One region of the Anaeroplasma sp. genome, then DNA from elsewhere that is predicted to be linked to it. Evidence: riboswitches for the same ligand, from Rfam matches in the RefSeq annotation. Region 1 holds a riboswitch; each other region holds the start of a gene.

Region 1 (5,940 bases):
TTATTGTCCGTTAAAGATGTACCTGATACAGTATAGCCTGTAGTACCTGTCTTTTCATTTGCTGGTAACTGATTAAATACTTGATACTTTGTTGCATTATAAATCGATATAGTTCCAAAATCCTTTATATGTAGTGCTGCAGGGACAGTTATATAGAAGGTTCTAGACTTAGATGTTTCTCCTGTTTGATCCTTTCTATAATATACTGTAGCTGTAAATGCAACTGTTGTTTCATATTCATTAAAATATTCAGGATTAATGCTAAAATCATACTTTCCAGTTTCTTCGTTTTTTGTAATGCTTGTAATGATATTCGATTCGCCAGAATATTCTACAGAATAATCCTCGCTTAACTCATTTGTTTCTTCATCAAGATATCTTGTACTTAAGGAGAAATCTCCTTTTTCATTTGCCATTCCATTTTGAATTCTTGTAGATAAAATATTACCTAATATAGAGATTTGGCTTAATTCGTCACTAATTTGTGAGAATGTTTTTTCTAGTAATTGGGTATTAGAACCTACAGATATACTAATATTTATATTTGTAGAATATTTTTCTTCATTACCAAAATCACCAGTAATTGTGATACTTGCGTAATTATTTAAAGTAATATTATTTAAATATAATTTATTAGGATTCTCTAATGTAATATAATCAAATTTTTCTTGCTCTGGAGCCTTTTTGTATGTAATACTTTTAAGTCCAATATTCCTATAAGCAGACCATTTAAATAATTCTGTATTTACAGGGGATGTATAAGATGTTCTATAATCATATGCTCCATTATCGTTTACAATTGGTAAATGATATAAAGCTTCATTATCATCTGCTTCACTATTTCTAACATTACTAATTACGATTGGAGATATTTCTTGAACTAATTTATAGAAATTAATTTCATTATTATGTGCAGATACCTTAAAGTTAAATGTTCTAGTAAAGACTTTCTCATTTACCCTTATTTCTGCATATAATGTGACTGCTGCATTTTCTAATCGTTTTGCAGTTATTTTACCTGTATTTGTAATAATAGATTCATCACTAGATTTCCATGTGATACTTGCATTTTGACTAGGAATGTAGGTTGGCAAGAATAAATCCAATGAAATTGTACGGTTTTGTGGTAAATGAGCTAAAGTGCCATCAATTAGTTCTGTTTTTGAACCTAAAATTTTAAAATTAATAATTTCATCATTATGAACTTTAACAGCACCTAATGCATTGTAATACTCATTAGATGAATTTTGAACAATTATATCTGGAGATGTAAAAGTACATCTTGTAATAGCTGAAACAGAAATACCATAGAATGCATAATGGCCTAAAATATTTGTAGTTGAACCAGCCGAAACTCCATCCTTTAAGACATCCTTAACATGGTTTTTAACTAGGTTAATCGCACCATTTTGATCATAATTATCTCCTAAGGTAACTGTTCCATTAAATGCACCCTCACCGAATACCTCTAATAAAGCATTAGGATCTGTTGCAGTTGTATCATTAATTGTTAAATCACCATTTAGTGTAGAACCATTCATATAGATGGTCGTAGGTTCACTAATTGTGTAATTGTTTGTTAAGGTAATATTATTGCATAAAACAATAGTAGGAGTTTCTGATAGCATACCAGAATTCATATCATCGATTGCCTTTTTAAAATCTGCTTCGCTTTTAACGAAAATATATTTATAATAATCGGCATTTTCAGTAAAGGTTGTAATAGTAACTTTAACATCCTTATTATCTAAAATAGAATTTTTTGCTGCTTGATGCAATTCAAATTTAAATCCATCGGTTTTATTTGATGCAAGTCCAATAAAATTATATTTCTCTTCTATTTTTAAAGGCTTGCTCACAACATCATTTAATGTTCCAATATATGTATTGTTGTAATAAACAATAATTGCCTTCAATAGATTTTCATCAGAAGTAAAGTCTTTTGCTAATTGAATATTATAGTATCTATGAAGAATAACATCTGTTTGATTTTCTGTGGTGATGTTAATTTCCTTAATATCACCAGCTTCTATATAGGTCCATTCAAAGATATCCGTTGATGAGGTGTAGGTAGTTTTAGCATTAATGGTTGTGGCTGAAACACTAATTTCTCCTCTTGCAGATATCCTAGAAACATATGCATAAACGCCTAATGTAATAGCAATCAATGAAACAATGGATGCTATAATGATTATAAACTTAGTCTTAAAATGCTTCATAGAATTGCCCCCCTTTTTAAAATAATAAAACCAGTTGCTATTACTTTTATGTAAATCGCAACTGGCTGTCTCGTAAAGACCCTATAGCTTTGCGTCGCTAGATTACTCTAGTTTTGCCTTTATCCAATATGCCATAAGTATATCATTTCAAAAAAACGATTTCAACATATATTTTATTCGCAAGCTATCGATTCCCCCTAAAAAATAAAAGTTAAACTCACATCCAGTTAGGCAAATAAAGCAAAATTGTTGCATAAAATTTTGTGTTTTCAAACATTTATAATAAAATATGCTTTAAATGCTTCATTTTTGTCCGAAAATCCATAAATTGTCTCACAAAAAATCTCTAAAATTAAATTAGACTTTTTTTAAAATATGTCTAAAAAAGCCTATCGTTTAAATATTGAAGTTATGCATATTAAATATGAGAAAATTGAAAGAAGAAAAGAAGGGCTTATGAAAGCCCTCTAGTTTATTCCTTTTCACTTCTTCTTTTTGCATCAAATTTCTTACGTTCAACAGTGTCTAGAATTTTCTTTCTTAGACGGATATGCTTTGGAGTAATTTCTACTAATTCATCCTCGTTGATGAATTCTAGACATTGCTCAAGTGCCATAACAATAGGTCTCTTTAATACTACTGTTGTATCCTTGTTTGAAGAACGTGTATTCGTTTGCTGCTTAGCTTTAACAACATTCACTGCTAAGTCTAAATCCTTATTCGCAACACCAACGATCATACCTTCATAGATTTCCTCACCTGGAGAAATAAACATAGATCCTCTATCTTCAAGTGCACCAATGGAATATGCAGTAGATTGACCCTGTGCCATAGAGACTAATACACCAACACTTCTTTCAGCAACACTTACGGCCTCCATAGGTCTATATTCACTGAAGGAATGGTTGATAATACCATAGCCCTTAGTTAATGTCATAAAATCTGTATTAAATCCGATTAATCCTCTAGATGGAATATTATAAATAAGTCTAGTTTGTGTTTCTGTATTGGACATGGTTTCCATAATACCATGACGGTTACCCATCATTTCAATGATGGAGCCTGCAGTATCCGATGGAGTATCGATAACACAATATTCATATGGTTCCGACAAGATACCATCGATTTCCTTCATAATTACTCTTGGACGGGAAACCTGGAATTCATAGCCTTCTCTTCTCATAGTTTCAATTAAGATACCTAGATGTAATTCACCTCTACCAGAAACAATCCATTCTTCAGAATTTCCAATTCTTTCTACCTTTAAGGATACATCCTTTTGAACCTCACGGAATAACCTATCCTCAATTTTTGATGCAGTGACCATCTTACCATCCTTACCACAAAATGGAGAAGTATTTGTACCAAAGGTCATCTGTACGGTTGGTTCTGAGATATGAATTGGCTCTAAAGCCTCTTCCTTACCTACAGTACAAATGGTTTCACCAACAGATACATCAGGAAGTCCAGAGAATGCGACAATATCTCCTGCCTCACCCTCTTCAATTTCAATACGATCAAGTCCTAAATAGGAATATAGCTTTTGCACTCTAAATTGTTTAATCGATCCATCAAGTCTACAACAGGATACAACCTCACCAGACTTAATTGTACCACGTACAATTCTACCAATACCAATTCTTCCCGTGTAATCTGTATAATCGAGTAATGCAGGCTGTAATTGAAGTGGGGCATTACAATCCATAGATGGGGCTGGAATATATTTTAAGATCATATCGAGTAATGGTCCCATAGATGGAGCTTGTGTAGATGGATCTGGATCTAAGGATGATGTATTATTTACAGCACTAGCGTAGCATACTGGGAAATCAAGCTCATCCTCATCGCATCCTAAATCGATAAATAATTCTAATACCTCATCAACAACCTCTAAAGGTCTTGCGGATGGCTTATCTACCTTATTGATTACAACGATTGGCTTTAAATGTGCTTCAAATGCCTTCTTTAATACGAATCTAGTTTGTGGCATTGTACCTTCATATGCATCAACAATCAAAACAACTCCATCGACCATCTTCATAATTCTTTCAACCTCACCAGAGAAGTCTGCATGGCCTGGAGTATCTAAAATATTAATTTTTGTATCCTTCCATTTAATGGCAGTAGTCTTAGAAAGAATCGTAATACCTCTTTCTCTTTCTAGTGCGTTATTATCCATTACGCACTCCTCTACCTGCTGATTTTCTCTAAATGTATGTGAGCTTTGTAAAAGCTTATCAACCATTGTTGTTTTACCATGGTCAACGTGAGCTATAATTGCAACGTTTCTAATTTCCATAATTTTCACCCTTTTTTATAGAATTTAAACCTGTTTCATTATATATTAAATGAGTTTTGATTTCCACAATTTTTTTACTTTGTAAACCGATTTCTTTAAGGATAATTTCAAATATCTTAAAGAATTGGGCTATTTTTCTATTTTATTCGATAAATATTTAATAAATTGCTCTGCACATCTACCGGATAATGTACCGCTTCTCATTTGGAACTTATTGGCTTCTTTAATTAAAAGATCCTCATCCATTTGAATGTTATGATCCTCTGCCATTTTCAAAACCATAGATCGAAATTCCAATGGAGTTAAAGAGCTATAAAAGATTTGAAGGCCAAATCGATAGGATAGGGACAATTTTTCTGCCTGTGTTTCGTTTCTATGTAAATCATCAAATATGGTCCCATTATCCTCTGTTGTTTCTTTAATTAAATGTCTTCTATTGGATGTTGCATAAATGACAACATTTTCAGGCTTAGGCTCAATACCACCTTCTATGATACTCTTTAAATATTTATATTCAATTTCATTTTCCTCAAAGGATAAATCATCCATATAAATGATATAGTGATATGGTCTTGCTTTTAATTTGTTTATAATTTTAGATATTTCTGCCATTTGATGCTTATAGACCTCTATAATTCTTAAGCCCTTATCAAAATATTCATTAATTAAAGCCTTAATGGAGCTTGATTTACCAGTGCCTGCATCACCATATAATAATACATTATTATAAGGCTTACCCAAAATAAAGTTTTCTGTATTCTCGCATAATAGCTTTTTTTGATACTCTAATCCAATTAAATCCTTAAATGTAATATTTAATACATTTTTAATTGGCTTTAATATGCCATCCGCTACACGGAAGGCTTTATATATAGCCATATCCGATAGTCCCTTTTCCTTATAGAAGCCTTCAATTGCATGAACAAAATTTAAATAATTATTGAGTTGCTCAATCTTATTATATAAATCATCTAGCATAGTTGCTAAATAGGTATCCTCACCTCTTTTAAAGGTGAAATATTTTGTTTCCTTTAGGAATTCAAATTCCTTGTTATATAATTCAAAATATTCCTGATAATCCATCAAGATAATATTGGATTGTCCTTCTGTTTTTTGATTCAATTCAATACTTCTCGTATAAGAATTTTCATTATACATTAAAGTATACAAAATATATTTTTTATAAAGATTACCTGTTATTCCATGCTCTATAGAGAAGGATATTAGATTCCCTACCGCAAGTTTGGCAAGATTTTGATCATCCTTTGCATTCAAAATAGAATCTAAAATATATGCTTTTTTTATCTCATTCATTACATAAAACATAAAATGCACCTCTTTTGCCCTATATTTCTCTTAAATTATATCGAAAATGTAGAAAATAAAAAAGAAAAATGATAAAATAAAGTAGCAATGAGGAGT
Region 2 (5,940 bases), on a different contig from region 1:
ATTCTTAGTAGATAACATTTCAACCGATTATGGTATTGAAATGACTACTCTAAACAATCATGAGGATATCAATATTGTATTAAATGTTGGTCAGTCTGTTGTATTCTCTGCAAAATATATTGATTATTTAGATTCCTACTATGGTACAGTAATTGTACTAGGTGATAACTTCTTAGGTATCGATTGGGTAATTCAGCAGGCTGTAATCTATTTCGTTGCTGGAGTAATCGTTACGATTGCAATGCTTGGAATTATGATTTTAGGTGTAAGAAAGTGCTCACAGCTACTTAGAGCTGACCGCCACGCAGTACAGGCTACTAAGGCAATGGTATTAAGAATTGATCCAAATGGTAAGATCATATTTACAAATAAAACATTTAAGCAAATGTATGGTGTTACAAGAAAGCTTTTAAATGTTGATGAATTTATTGATGTTGAAACAAATGAGCCAATCATTAAAACAATAAAGGAAAATAAAGCATTTGAATGTAAGGTTCCTATGGACCTATATGATGAAGAAAATGTAAAATTCTTACATTTATCTCCATTATTCATTTCCAATAGCTATTATCTAATGGGTACAGATATTACAACAGATTATAGAATGCGTAAGCATCTAGAAATCATGTCTGGTAAGAATTCTGTTACGAAGTGTGATAATGGATTCACACTGGAAAACCAATTTGAAAAGATATTAGAAAACAACCAAGGCTATAATGTAGCCTTCGTTGAAATCAATATTACTAAGTATGCAGATATCATCCAAGTCTTTGGTAAGACGGTATATAATCAATTATTAATTCAATTATTAGATATGATTAAGGATTCCTTTATGGAGCATAAGGTATATCATATCGATGAATCTAAGTTTATGGTTATTGTACCTAACGATGAATTCGCAAGTGTACAGCCATTAATCAATGAATTCTTAGATTTACTTCAAAGACCTATTACGGTTAAAGCAAATAATATCTATTTAAAGACTAAAATTGTAATTTATAATGTTAAATCTACAGATTTTCAAGAAATTAAGCTTGATGATATAAGGGTTAAGCTAGACTTAGCTTATAGAAATATGTCATCCTTAACAGGTAAGGATTATATTATCTATGAGCCTACAATGGATGGTATTATCTTAGCTGCAGATGAAATGGAGCACGATATCGAAATGGGCTTAATTGGTCGTGAATTCCAAATGTGGCTACAGCCTCAGTTTGATGTATTCAACAACAGAATTGATGGCTTTGAGGCATTAATTCGTTGGATGAATCCAAAATATAGAGATAAATCACCGCAGCTATTCATTGAGCTTGCTGAGCAGCGTGGTCACATGCTAGATATTGGTAAGTTTGTTATTACAGAATCCTTCAAGCTTGCAAAGAAGCTTGAACCATATGGAGTGCATGTTTCTATTAACGTATCTCCAGTACAGCTACTACAGGTAGGTTTTGTACAGCAATTAATTGATGAATTTAATTCAAATGAGCTAAAGAAGGGCTCTATAGCAGTAGAAATTACAGAAACATTATTAATGGGTTCTATGCAGCTCATTACAGAAAAGCTTAGATTACTTAGAGAAGCTGGCTTCCATATTCATTTAGATGACTTCTGTACAGGTTACTCTTCTATGCTATATTTAAAGGATTTACCAGTAGATACCTTAAAGATTGATAAGGAATTTACAAAATATATCGAAACAAATAAGGTACACGAAAATATCGTTAAGACGATTTGTGCCTTAGGTAATGCCCTAGATCTTAACTTAATTTGTGAAGGTGTAGAAACACAGGAACAATCCGATATGGTTAAGAAGATGGGCTGTAGAGTAATTCAGGGTTGGTTAATTGGTAAGGCAATGCCATACGATGATGCAGTTGAATTATTAGAGATGTACAATACCAAGAGTAAGAAGTAGGAGGTATGGACTATGAGATTTTTAATTTCTGATGGCGGAGCTATTGTATTAGTTTTCGTTTCATTAATCGTTACTTTAGGACTAGGTTTCTTGTTATATTGGTTAATTCGTAGAAACATACGTAAGGAAAAGGAAGAATCTGAGGTTATTGTTGAGGATGCAGTAACAAGAAGAGCAATGGAGGATTCTGTTCGTAATTACATTAAAAAGGTTGACCGCTTCGGTGCGATGACATTAATGTATGTAGATATTGATGGATTTTCCGATTTAAATGAAGTATTCGGCCATGAGGCATGCGATTTAATGCTTAAAGAAATTGCAACAAGAATCCTAAGAGTAATTCCATATAATGCATCTGTATGTAGATATCAAAATGATGAATTTATGGTATTTATTAAGGATGAGGATAACTTCGCAAGACTTGAATCGATTGCATCTAAGATTGTTACAGCTGCACAAGCACCATACCAGGTATTGGTTGGTGAATCCATTACACTTTCTGTATCCGTTGGTATGGCCTCATATCCTAATGCAGGTCAAACCTTCGAAGAATTATATTCCAATTTGGAATTAACCACTTACGTATCTAAGCGTGATGGTGGTAATAAATATACAAACTTCTATGCGACAATCAAGGAAGAAGAATATGATAATATGGCTTACTTCCAAGAAGTTAAGCAAGCGATCCAAAAGAAGGAATTCGCACTTTACTTCCAGCCTATTCTTGATTTAAAGAATAAGCTAATGAATGGTGCTGAGGCCCTAATGCGTTGGAATCACCCAACGAAGGGTATACAGTCTCCAGCAACCTTCTTAAAGGTCTTAGAGCAATCTGGAGACATCAAGTGGGTCGGTGAATGGGGTATGGAAACTATGATCCGTATGCATAACAGCATGGCAGAAAAGTTCCCTACGGTTCCACTTAGATTTTCACTAAACTTATCTACGAAGCAGCTACTTGACCCACACCTTGCAAACTCATTCATTGAAATCATGAATAAGAACCAAGCAAAGCCTGAGTGGTTCATGTTAGAAGTTAATGACTTCATGATGGTAGAAAGAATCGCAGTAATCAAAACAAACATCTACAAGCTTCGTGACTATGGCTTCAAGATTGCAATCGATGGATTTGAGCTTGATGGACAATCTGTACAAAACATTCAGAAGTCCCCTGTCGATGTTATTAAGCTTGGTAGAAACTTCCTTAAGGATGTTGAAAACAACTTCATGAAGGAAAGATTCTTACAAATTTTAGTTAAATATGCAGAGGATAACAACAAGGAATTAATTGCTGAGGGTATCGAAACTGCAGAAATCACTAAGTACGTTAAGGAACAGAATGTATTCTTAGGTCAGGGTTACTATTTTGCGAAAGCATTAAGTGAAGAAGCATTCGAAGAATATATTGAAAAACGTCAATATCAAGTATTACTTGATGATGTATCCGCTCTTGAGGATAATGAAGCATTATTCAAGGAAATGCATTCTGATGATGTAGTACTTGAAGAAGATCATGAGGAAACTCCAGAAGAATACTTAGATCGTATTTCTAGAGAATCCCGCACAAATAACGATTATGATGATACTGAAGGAGACGATTTATTGGTCTCGGATCCTTCAGATGATGATCTATTAGTTTAAAAAGAACAAATAGACACTTTAAAAAAAATGCCTAACAAAATTTCACATAATTAACGGATTTCATACCAAAATTGGTTGACAACGTTTTCTAAAGGCCCTATAATTTTAAGTAGTTAAAGGCAAAACTAGAGTAATCTAGCGACGCAAAGCTACAGGGACCAAAATAGGTCAGCCAGTTGTCATTTTGGAAGTGTAATCCAGAATGGCATTTTTATTTTCTAAAATGACGAAGGAGGTAGCCTAGATGCCAAAAAAACTTGTATCCTTATGGAAATCGAATTTCTTTAAAATGGCACTATTGATTTTGTTATTTGTTGCGGCTGCCTTGATTATCATGGCTATGTGGCTTGGACAAGAAGCAGGACAATTTGTGATTCGTGTTCAATCAGGCGATGTACAAAAAAGTATAGGTGTCACTCTTGATTTAGATGAAGAGAATCCATCTGCTAGCTTAGTTGCAGACCCAATGACAAATATGAACGATTATTCTCCAAGATATTTCTTGGAGGAGGATTACCAAACTTTAAGAGAAATTTGTAAACCAACAGGATTTAATCCTATAGACAATAACTCATTATATGTTTATACGTTCTATATAAAAAATACATCACAATCCGGTGGTGTTGGTGTAAATGTGCAGTTAACATATTCTAATGTTACAAATTATTCTGATGAGATTATTAGAGTTCTTACTTATTATGAATCTTATAATGTTTCTGACCCTCACTTGTATCAGAAACCTGATTCACTTGAAAGAGCTCATGCATTGGATAAATATAAGGATGTAACATCGATTGAATATCCAAGCTATATTATCACTCCTGCATCATTTGCAAATTCGTCAAATCCTTCAGGTGGAACTGTATTTGACGATCAGCAGATTAATATCGGTTATGGTCAAGGAATGAATTATGTAAAGTATTCTATATTATTATGGTTAGAGGGAGATGATCCTGATTCCGAGTATTATGGAGAGGCACTTTACAATGGAACTATTAAATTTGAAATGCTAATCAAAGTATTGATGTAGCAGCAATTTAGTAAAGGAGGTTGAGGTATGAAAAGAAACATAACGAGAAAGTTAATAATGGGTCTTACATCAGTTGCAGCTACTGCAGTTTGTCTAACCTCAACAACCTACGCTTGGTTTGCGAGAAACGCAAATGCATGGACCGATGAATTTGATATTCATATTCATACGGATGAAGGTCTTGAGATTTCCGTAGACGGAGTACATTTTGTTGATACAATCACAAAAAGCGAGCTTACAAAAGCAATTGCACTTCAAAGATATAATTTAGTTAATGATGAAAACAAGACATTAAATGATTTTACAAGTGATGAAGTAGAATCAATGGTAAATACTTATGGCGAAACAGTACTTGGTGCTGTATCTCCAAATAAAAATTGGCAATTCTATGGATTTAATACAATAGATAATGTAAAGGATCCATTAGATTATATAGATGGTGATTATTTTAAACCATTTGCTTTAACAGAAAACAAGCTATCGGCTTCCTATTTGAAATTTGATTTATATTTTAGAGCAATCCCATCATCGAATCATCCGAAGGAAAAATACAAATTAGTATTTGCGGATAGTGATCATGAGGAAGGCTTAGGTGAATCATATATTAAGGCTGATCCATCTGAAGTACCTTTAGATAATTCATTAAATATCTTACCTTCTTTAGATACAAGAGAAAATCCAGCTACAGTAGGATTATATGAATCAGGAGAAAAAATCACTATTAATCCAGCAAACGCAATGCGAATTGGTGTTGTAGGAAGTGAAGGTGATTTAATCTATGAGCTTAACGACGGATATGGTTCTAGTGCATACAAAAATGCAACAGATGATTTGCATAATCCGGCAGTTAATCCAATGGTGACATATTTCAATAATACACACAAGCGTGCAAAGAACGGTCTTTATTTAAAGGATTATGATACGGAATATGTTGAAACAGTTAAGAATTTTGATGATTTGTATCCTTTAGGAATATTCGAAAGAGATACCGAAGGGAATTACAATATTGTAAGAGCAACCTTCTACATTTGGTTAGATGGTTACGATGCAGATTATCTTCCACGTGTGGATACAGAATCAATCCGCTTCTTCCTAAACTTTACAAAGGTGGAGGGATAAGATATGAAGCAAAAAGCAATTAAATTAATTTTATCTGGGGCAGCTTCATTAGCACTAGCAGTATCCCTAACCGCTACAACATTTGCCTATGTATTGATTGGCAATAATGCCACAGTAGATGAATTCGATTTTAAGGTTGAAGGCCAAGAAGGATTAATGATTTCCTTAGATGGAACTAATTTTAGCCAAGATATCACAGGGGCAGAACTAAAGAAGCACTTAGCTGGTTCTGTTG
Region 3 (5,940 bases), on a different contig from region 1:
CTTTTTCTTGTTTACATATAAAAAATATAGTATAATACAACATAAGTTGAGGTGTTGGATATGAAAAACAAAAAGATTCATCCCTACATTATAATCATTGTAAGCTTTTTAAGTATTATTATCGTTGGAACAATTCTTTTAGTTATGCCATTTACAACAAAGGACTATCATTCCATTGGATTTGTGGATTCTCTATTTATGGCAACCAGTGCTGTATGTGTTACAGGTCTTGCTACAAATAGTGTTACAAATTTTACGATTTATGGAAAAATCGTTATGGTAATACTTATGGAAATAGGAGGATTATCCTTCATTACAATCGCTATATTTTTCTATACGATGATTGGTGCTAAAATTGGAGTTTCCAATAGATTTTTACTTAGAGAGGCATTAAACCAACACTCTGTATCTGGTTTAATACCGCTCGTCAGAAAAATTGTTATTATATCCTTTTCTGTTCAAATTATATGTGCTGGAATTAATATGTTTTCCTTCACACATTATTTTGATAATTGGTGGGATGCATTAGGAGTATCCTTATTCCATTCTGCATCCGCATTTAATAATGCAGGATTTGATATTTTTGGCGATTTAGGTGAGGATTCCTTAATCCGATTTAAGGATGATATTTTAGTAAATATGACAACAATATCTATGATTATCATTGGATCTTGTGGATTTGTTGTAATAGATGATATCTTTAAAAAGAGATTTAAATGGAAGAGGCTCTCTCTTCATTCTAAGCTAGCTATTGTTACGACATTATTCTTAATCTTCGGTGGTGCATTACTCATTAAAGTAACACTAAGAGATCCAGATTTTACATGGCTTCAGGCACTTTTCGGGTCAGTAACCTGTAGAACTGCAGGCTTTACAACCTACAATTTAGCGAATTTAAAGGATTATCCAGGTGCTTATTTAATGTATGTTGTTTTAATGCTTATTGGTGCATCCCCTTGTGGTACTGGTGGTGGTGTTAAAACGACAACTTTAGCCGTCGTTTTAATTGCGATTGTGTTCTATGCAAGAGGTAAAAGTGCTAGAGCCTTCGGAAGAAAAATATCCAATGAGCAAATATTTAAAGCGTTTGTTTTAATTGGTATGTGTGTACTTATTGTATTCTTAGGTGCCTTCTCAGTAAGTATTGTACAGACAGATAGAACCTTAGCAGGTACAACAGATACGTATGGTATGCAAGAAATCCTATTTGAGGTTGCGAGTGCATTCTCAACAACAGGATTATCTATGGGTATTACTACAAGCTTAAATGCTGCAAGTAGAATTATATTATGCTTTATTATGTTCTTTGGTAGACTTGGCCCATTAACTATCATTGGTGTAGTGAATAAGAATTGGCTTGGTGCTTCAAAAGAAGAGATAAAATATGTAGAGGAGAATGTGATTATAGGATGAGAAAGATACAACAAAAGAAATCATTTATGATTATAGGTCTTGGTCGTTTTGGTGCAAATATTGCCAAGATGTTAGCAAATATGGATGCAGATGTTTTAGCTATTGATATTGATGAGGAATCCGTAACTAAGGTTGCTCCGTTTGTCCCACATTGCCTTGTTGCAGACTCCACAAAGGCAAATGCCTTAAAGGAGCTTGGAGCAAATCAAATTGACCATGCGGTAGTTGCGATTGGTAACAATTTACAGGCATCTATTTTAACCGTTTTAAATTTAAAGAACTTCGGTGTAAAAAAGATTACGGTTCGTGCAGACGAAGAAGGACATAAAGAGGTTTATAGAATGCTTGGAGCAACAGAGGTAATCATTCCTGAAGAGGCAACAGCACTTTCCTTAGCAAACCAAATCATGTCCGATTCCATTTTGGATTATTATCAGCTATCAGAGGATTACACAATGGTAAAGATCTCTGTTGGTGAGGGCTTTGAGCCTAAGAGCATTATCGATATGAATGTTCGTGTATTATTTGATGTAAATATTGTTGGTGTCATTAAAAATGATAAATTTGCAATTCCTAAGCCTATGGATTTAATTGTTCCAGGAGACATTTTAGTTGTTGTGGGTACTAAGGATAATTATTCTAAGTTTGAGCAATTCTTAAATGTTAAGTCAAAGCCAAAGGTAGAAGAAAAGAAGCCTGCCCCTGAAAAAAAGGCTCAAGCTAAGCCTAAAGCGAATGCTAAGGAGACAAAAAAGAAATAATGCGAGCTCTTTTAGTACATAATCCTAACAGTAGAAAAAGGCTTAAGACAAAAGAAATCGATTATATAAAAAAAGAATTGTCTGTGGAATACACCACAGACATTTTTGAAACTTTAGGAAGAGGCTCTATTAAAGAATATGTATCTATTCATGCGAAGGATTATGATTTAATCATTGCCTCAGGTGGAGATGGCACCATACATGAGGCTATAATAGGCATTCTAAATAGCAAGAAAAATCCTACTTTAGCCATCATTCCAAGAGGAACGATGAATGATGTAGCAAAGTGCTATAAAATACCTAAAAACCTTAAAAAATGCGTAAAAATCATTATAAAAGGAAATTCCATAGAAAGGAATGCATACCATGTAAATGATACGTATTTCCTATATGGACTAGCTATAGGTCGATATACTTCTGTATCCTATAGAGCAGATAAAAAGAAGGAACTGGGAAGGCTTGCCTATTATTTTGCTTGTATAAAGGATTTCTTTAAATCAAAAGCGACAGATGTAAACATAAATGGAATTAATTTAAAAATATCACAAGCATTTATTATTGATAATAAATACATGGCAGGATACCCTATAGAAGCTATAAATGATGATTCGATTCATTTGAAATACATCCTATCCAAAAATAGATTTATAGATACGTTTAAATTCCTTTTCTTTTTACTATCTAAAGCCAAAAGACATTCTAATGAAATTATAGGTAAGGATATAAAAATAGATGGAAAAAACATATGCTTTACTCTGGATGGAGAAAGATATATTACAAGCCATGCAACAATAAATAAGCTTAATAATGCAATAAAAATTATTACAGGAGAACAAAAGGAAATCATAATTTAGTTGTGATTTTCTTTTCTTTTGGGTTGGGAAGCATCACAATATTTTTGCATTGATTTCTATTATTATTCGTATTATAACGAAGGCTTTATCTGTTACATAAACAATATTTATGTTATTGTACCTATTCAAAAAACAGACAATAAATTTAGAGATTATTTTCATTTTTAAGATATTGAAAACGTTTTTATTTTGTGATATACATAAATATAGAATATTTATGAAAACACAAGTATAGAAAAAGTAATAAAGGCAAAACTAGAGTAATCTAGCGACGCAAAGCTAAAGGGGCCATAGGGAGATGGCTAGCCAGTTACCGATTATATTGGGGGGACTGGCTTTTATTCTTCAAAAACGTAGGAGTGAGATTTATGAGTACAAGAGAAAGGACAACTAGAAAATGGGTAACCAAAGTTTTATCTGTAGTTGCAGTATTGGTTGCCCTTTTTGTGCTTGTCTTTTCTTTATTCTCAAATCCTTTTACTCGTGTATATGGTTTATCAAAGGAAGTATCTACAGAAGCAGAATTAAAGAGTGCACTTGAAGCACCAGAGTATGATGAAATTATTGTTACAGCATCGATTACATTAACAAATGGTACAACCTTAGATGGTGATTTAGATGACGATGGGGTAAGAAAGACCATTCGTGCTTTAGTTACAGGTACAACCGATCAGGGTGTAATCAATAGCAATGCATCCAATTACACACTATTCTATATTGCAAAAAATGCAACAGTACATATTAACAACTGTATCATTAAGGGTGGAAGAAATAGTGCTATCGTTAATGGTGCAAGCGATAGTGCAACCTCAAATAATTCCACGCTTTATATCGATAAATCACAAATCTCTAATTCAGGTTCAGCATCCACTCATGGTGGTGGTATAAGAAATACCGTTGGAGGTAAAATTGTACTTACCAATTCATCAATTACAAGAAATGTTGCTGAATATGGTGCTGGATTCCAAAATCAGCAAGGTACATTTATATTAGATAATTGTTCCGTTTCTGAAAATAGAAGCTTATCCTATGGTGGTGGCGGTGGAGAAAACACGGGTAACAACAAGGGGAATGGCACAAATGCTTATATGTATATTTACAATTCCACGATTGCAAATAATACCTCAAAGGAAATTGGTGGAGGTATCAATAACTGTAAGAATGGTAATTTATATGTAATTAATTCAACTGTTGCAGGTAATGCAACAACGAATGGTACATTTTCTGGTGGTGGTATTGGTAATAATGATTCTACCCTAGTTTGTACAAACTCAATTTTATTAGACAATGTATATCTTTCTAGCGATACAGTAGAAGAACAGGATGCCTATGAATATTCTTCTGGTTCTGTAACGCTTGAGGGCTGTGTATATGGCACAGTAACAGGTAAGACAGCAGCTCTTGCGAATGCAATTAAGGTTGAGGATTCCTGCTATAAGGCAAGTGAGGATGATTCTGTATTTGCAGCAACAAAGACAGGATCCTTAATTAATGAAGATGGCTCACAGGGTACTCTAACCTATAATCAGGTTGCTTTAGTTAAGGATGAAAATGGAGTTACCTATGCTCCAATTGCATCCGATTCTATGGCAATATCTGGCAATTCAAGCCTAACACCAGTAAAGGTTGAATTTGATCATTCCAATTTATCTGATATTACCTATAATACAGGAGATTCTTGCTCAAGCACAACCATAGCTCCAACGACCATTGGTGGTGGTATGGCAATGAAGGATAGCGAAAGAATTGTAACAGTTACAGTTTTCGTAAACCAAGACTTCCAGGTTAGTGGTGGTACAGTATATGGAGATTCCTATATTGTTGATACTGAGGGGACAACAGATATTACACTTTCTGCAACTCAAAAGGCAAATAAGGAAAATGAAACTGTTGTGTGGACACTTGTAAACGAGGATAGCAAGGAGCTTACCATCATCTCAACAGAAAATCCTTATACCATTGATACATCCTCCTCAAGTGATATCATGCAAAATTCATGGGATGCATCTAAAAATGCATATGATATTGTATTACAGCCAATTTGTATGTCCTTAGATTGTATAGCTGCCGATAAGAGTGTAGATTTAAGTTGGAATTTATCATGGTCGAATACGTATTCTAACTCCTATAACTTAACAAATACGATTTCAAACTATGAGGTATATTATGGATTAGTTAATGATTTTAATTCATCATCAACTACCTATTATCAAGAAACAACAAGTACCAATATTACCGTAAGTGGTTTATCAAATGAAACAACATATTATTTCTTTGTTGTACCTAAGTTTAATAACAAAAAGACAGAGGATAGTGTAGGCTATGTTACGGAAACTCCAGTAGGGTCTGGAGTTAAAACCTATGTGCTTACAGATTCTATTGAAGATGGTGCAAGCTATTTAATTGTAAGTAGCAGTAGTGCAGGTAGTGCAAATGCGTTAGTTAGCGGAAGCAATGCAGGATCCTTTCAAAATGTGACAGTAAAGACTCTATCTGGTGCAAGCTATATTGAAGTTGATCCAAGTGATGCAATGCTATGGACTGTAACCCAAAATAATACGAATTATAGAATTCATTCAGAAAATTATTATATAAGTCTATCAAGTAAAGTTCTTTCTACAACAGCACAAAACTTAACAGTAGCATTTACGAATTCTGCGGCAACTATAAGGTATTCAAGTGGTTGGAGAACATATTATTTGGACATTACTGATACAACCCCAAAAAGATCACCTGCTGCATCGAATGTATATTTCTATAAGTTAAAATCTAAAGCAGATGCTCCAACTACCATTCAATCATCTATGCAATCCACTATGGGAGTAGATTCTGGTAGAATTACAGGGCTTACTACAGCTATGGAATATTCTACAGATGGTTTAAATTGGATGGATGTTACCAGAACAACTATG

What was found. A riboswitch is a leader RNA that binds a small molecule or an ion and turns the genes downstream of it on or off. The one in region 1 is predicted to bind cyclic di-GMP.
Region 2: another riboswitch for cyclic di-GMP. It lies ahead of SPJ17_RS08560 (hypothetical protein); the one in region 1 lies ahead of SPJ17_RS06645 (immunoglobulin-like domain-containing protein).
Region 3: another riboswitch for cyclic di-GMP. It lies ahead of SPJ17_RS04465 (hypothetical protein); the one in region 1 lies ahead of SPJ17_RS06645 (immunoglobulin-like domain-containing protein).

The regions. Positions count from the first base shown of each region.
Region 1 covers NZ_JAXFPY010000098.1:227-6,166, forward strand. The annotation lists partial or broken gene SPJ17_RS06645 (immunoglobulin-like domain-containing protein) at 1-2,219, opposite strand, end outside; cyclic di-GMP riboswitch class I at 2,273-2,347, opposite strand; gene typA (translational GTPase TypA) at 2,692-4,518, opposite strand; gene SPJ17_RS06655 (ATP-binding protein) at 4,648-5,844, opposite strand.
Region 2 covers NZ_JAXFPY010000125.1:140-6,079, reverse strand. The annotation lists gene SPJ17_RS08570 (EAL domain-containing protein) at 1-1,915, shown strand, start outside; gene SPJ17_RS08565 (bifunctional diguanylate cyclase/phosphodiesterase) at 1,928-3,556, shown strand; cyclic di-GMP riboswitch class I at 3,665-3,740, shown strand; gene SPJ17_RS08560 (hypothetical protein) at 3,801-4,586, shown strand; gene SPJ17_RS08555 (hypothetical protein) at 4,614-5,705, shown strand; partial or broken gene SPJ17_RS08550 (hypothetical protein) at 5,709-5,940, shown strand, end outside.
Region 3 covers NZ_JAXFPY010000067.1:48,784-54,723, forward strand. The annotation lists gene SPJ17_RS04450 (potassium transporter TrkG) at 61-1,413, shown strand; gene SPJ17_RS04455 (TrkA family potassium uptake protein) at 1,410-2,174, shown strand; gene SPJ17_RS04460 (diacylglycerol kinase family protein) at 2,174-3,028, shown strand; cyclic di-GMP riboswitch class I at 3,267-3,346, shown strand; partial or broken gene SPJ17_RS04465 (hypothetical protein) at 3,397-5,940, shown strand, end outside.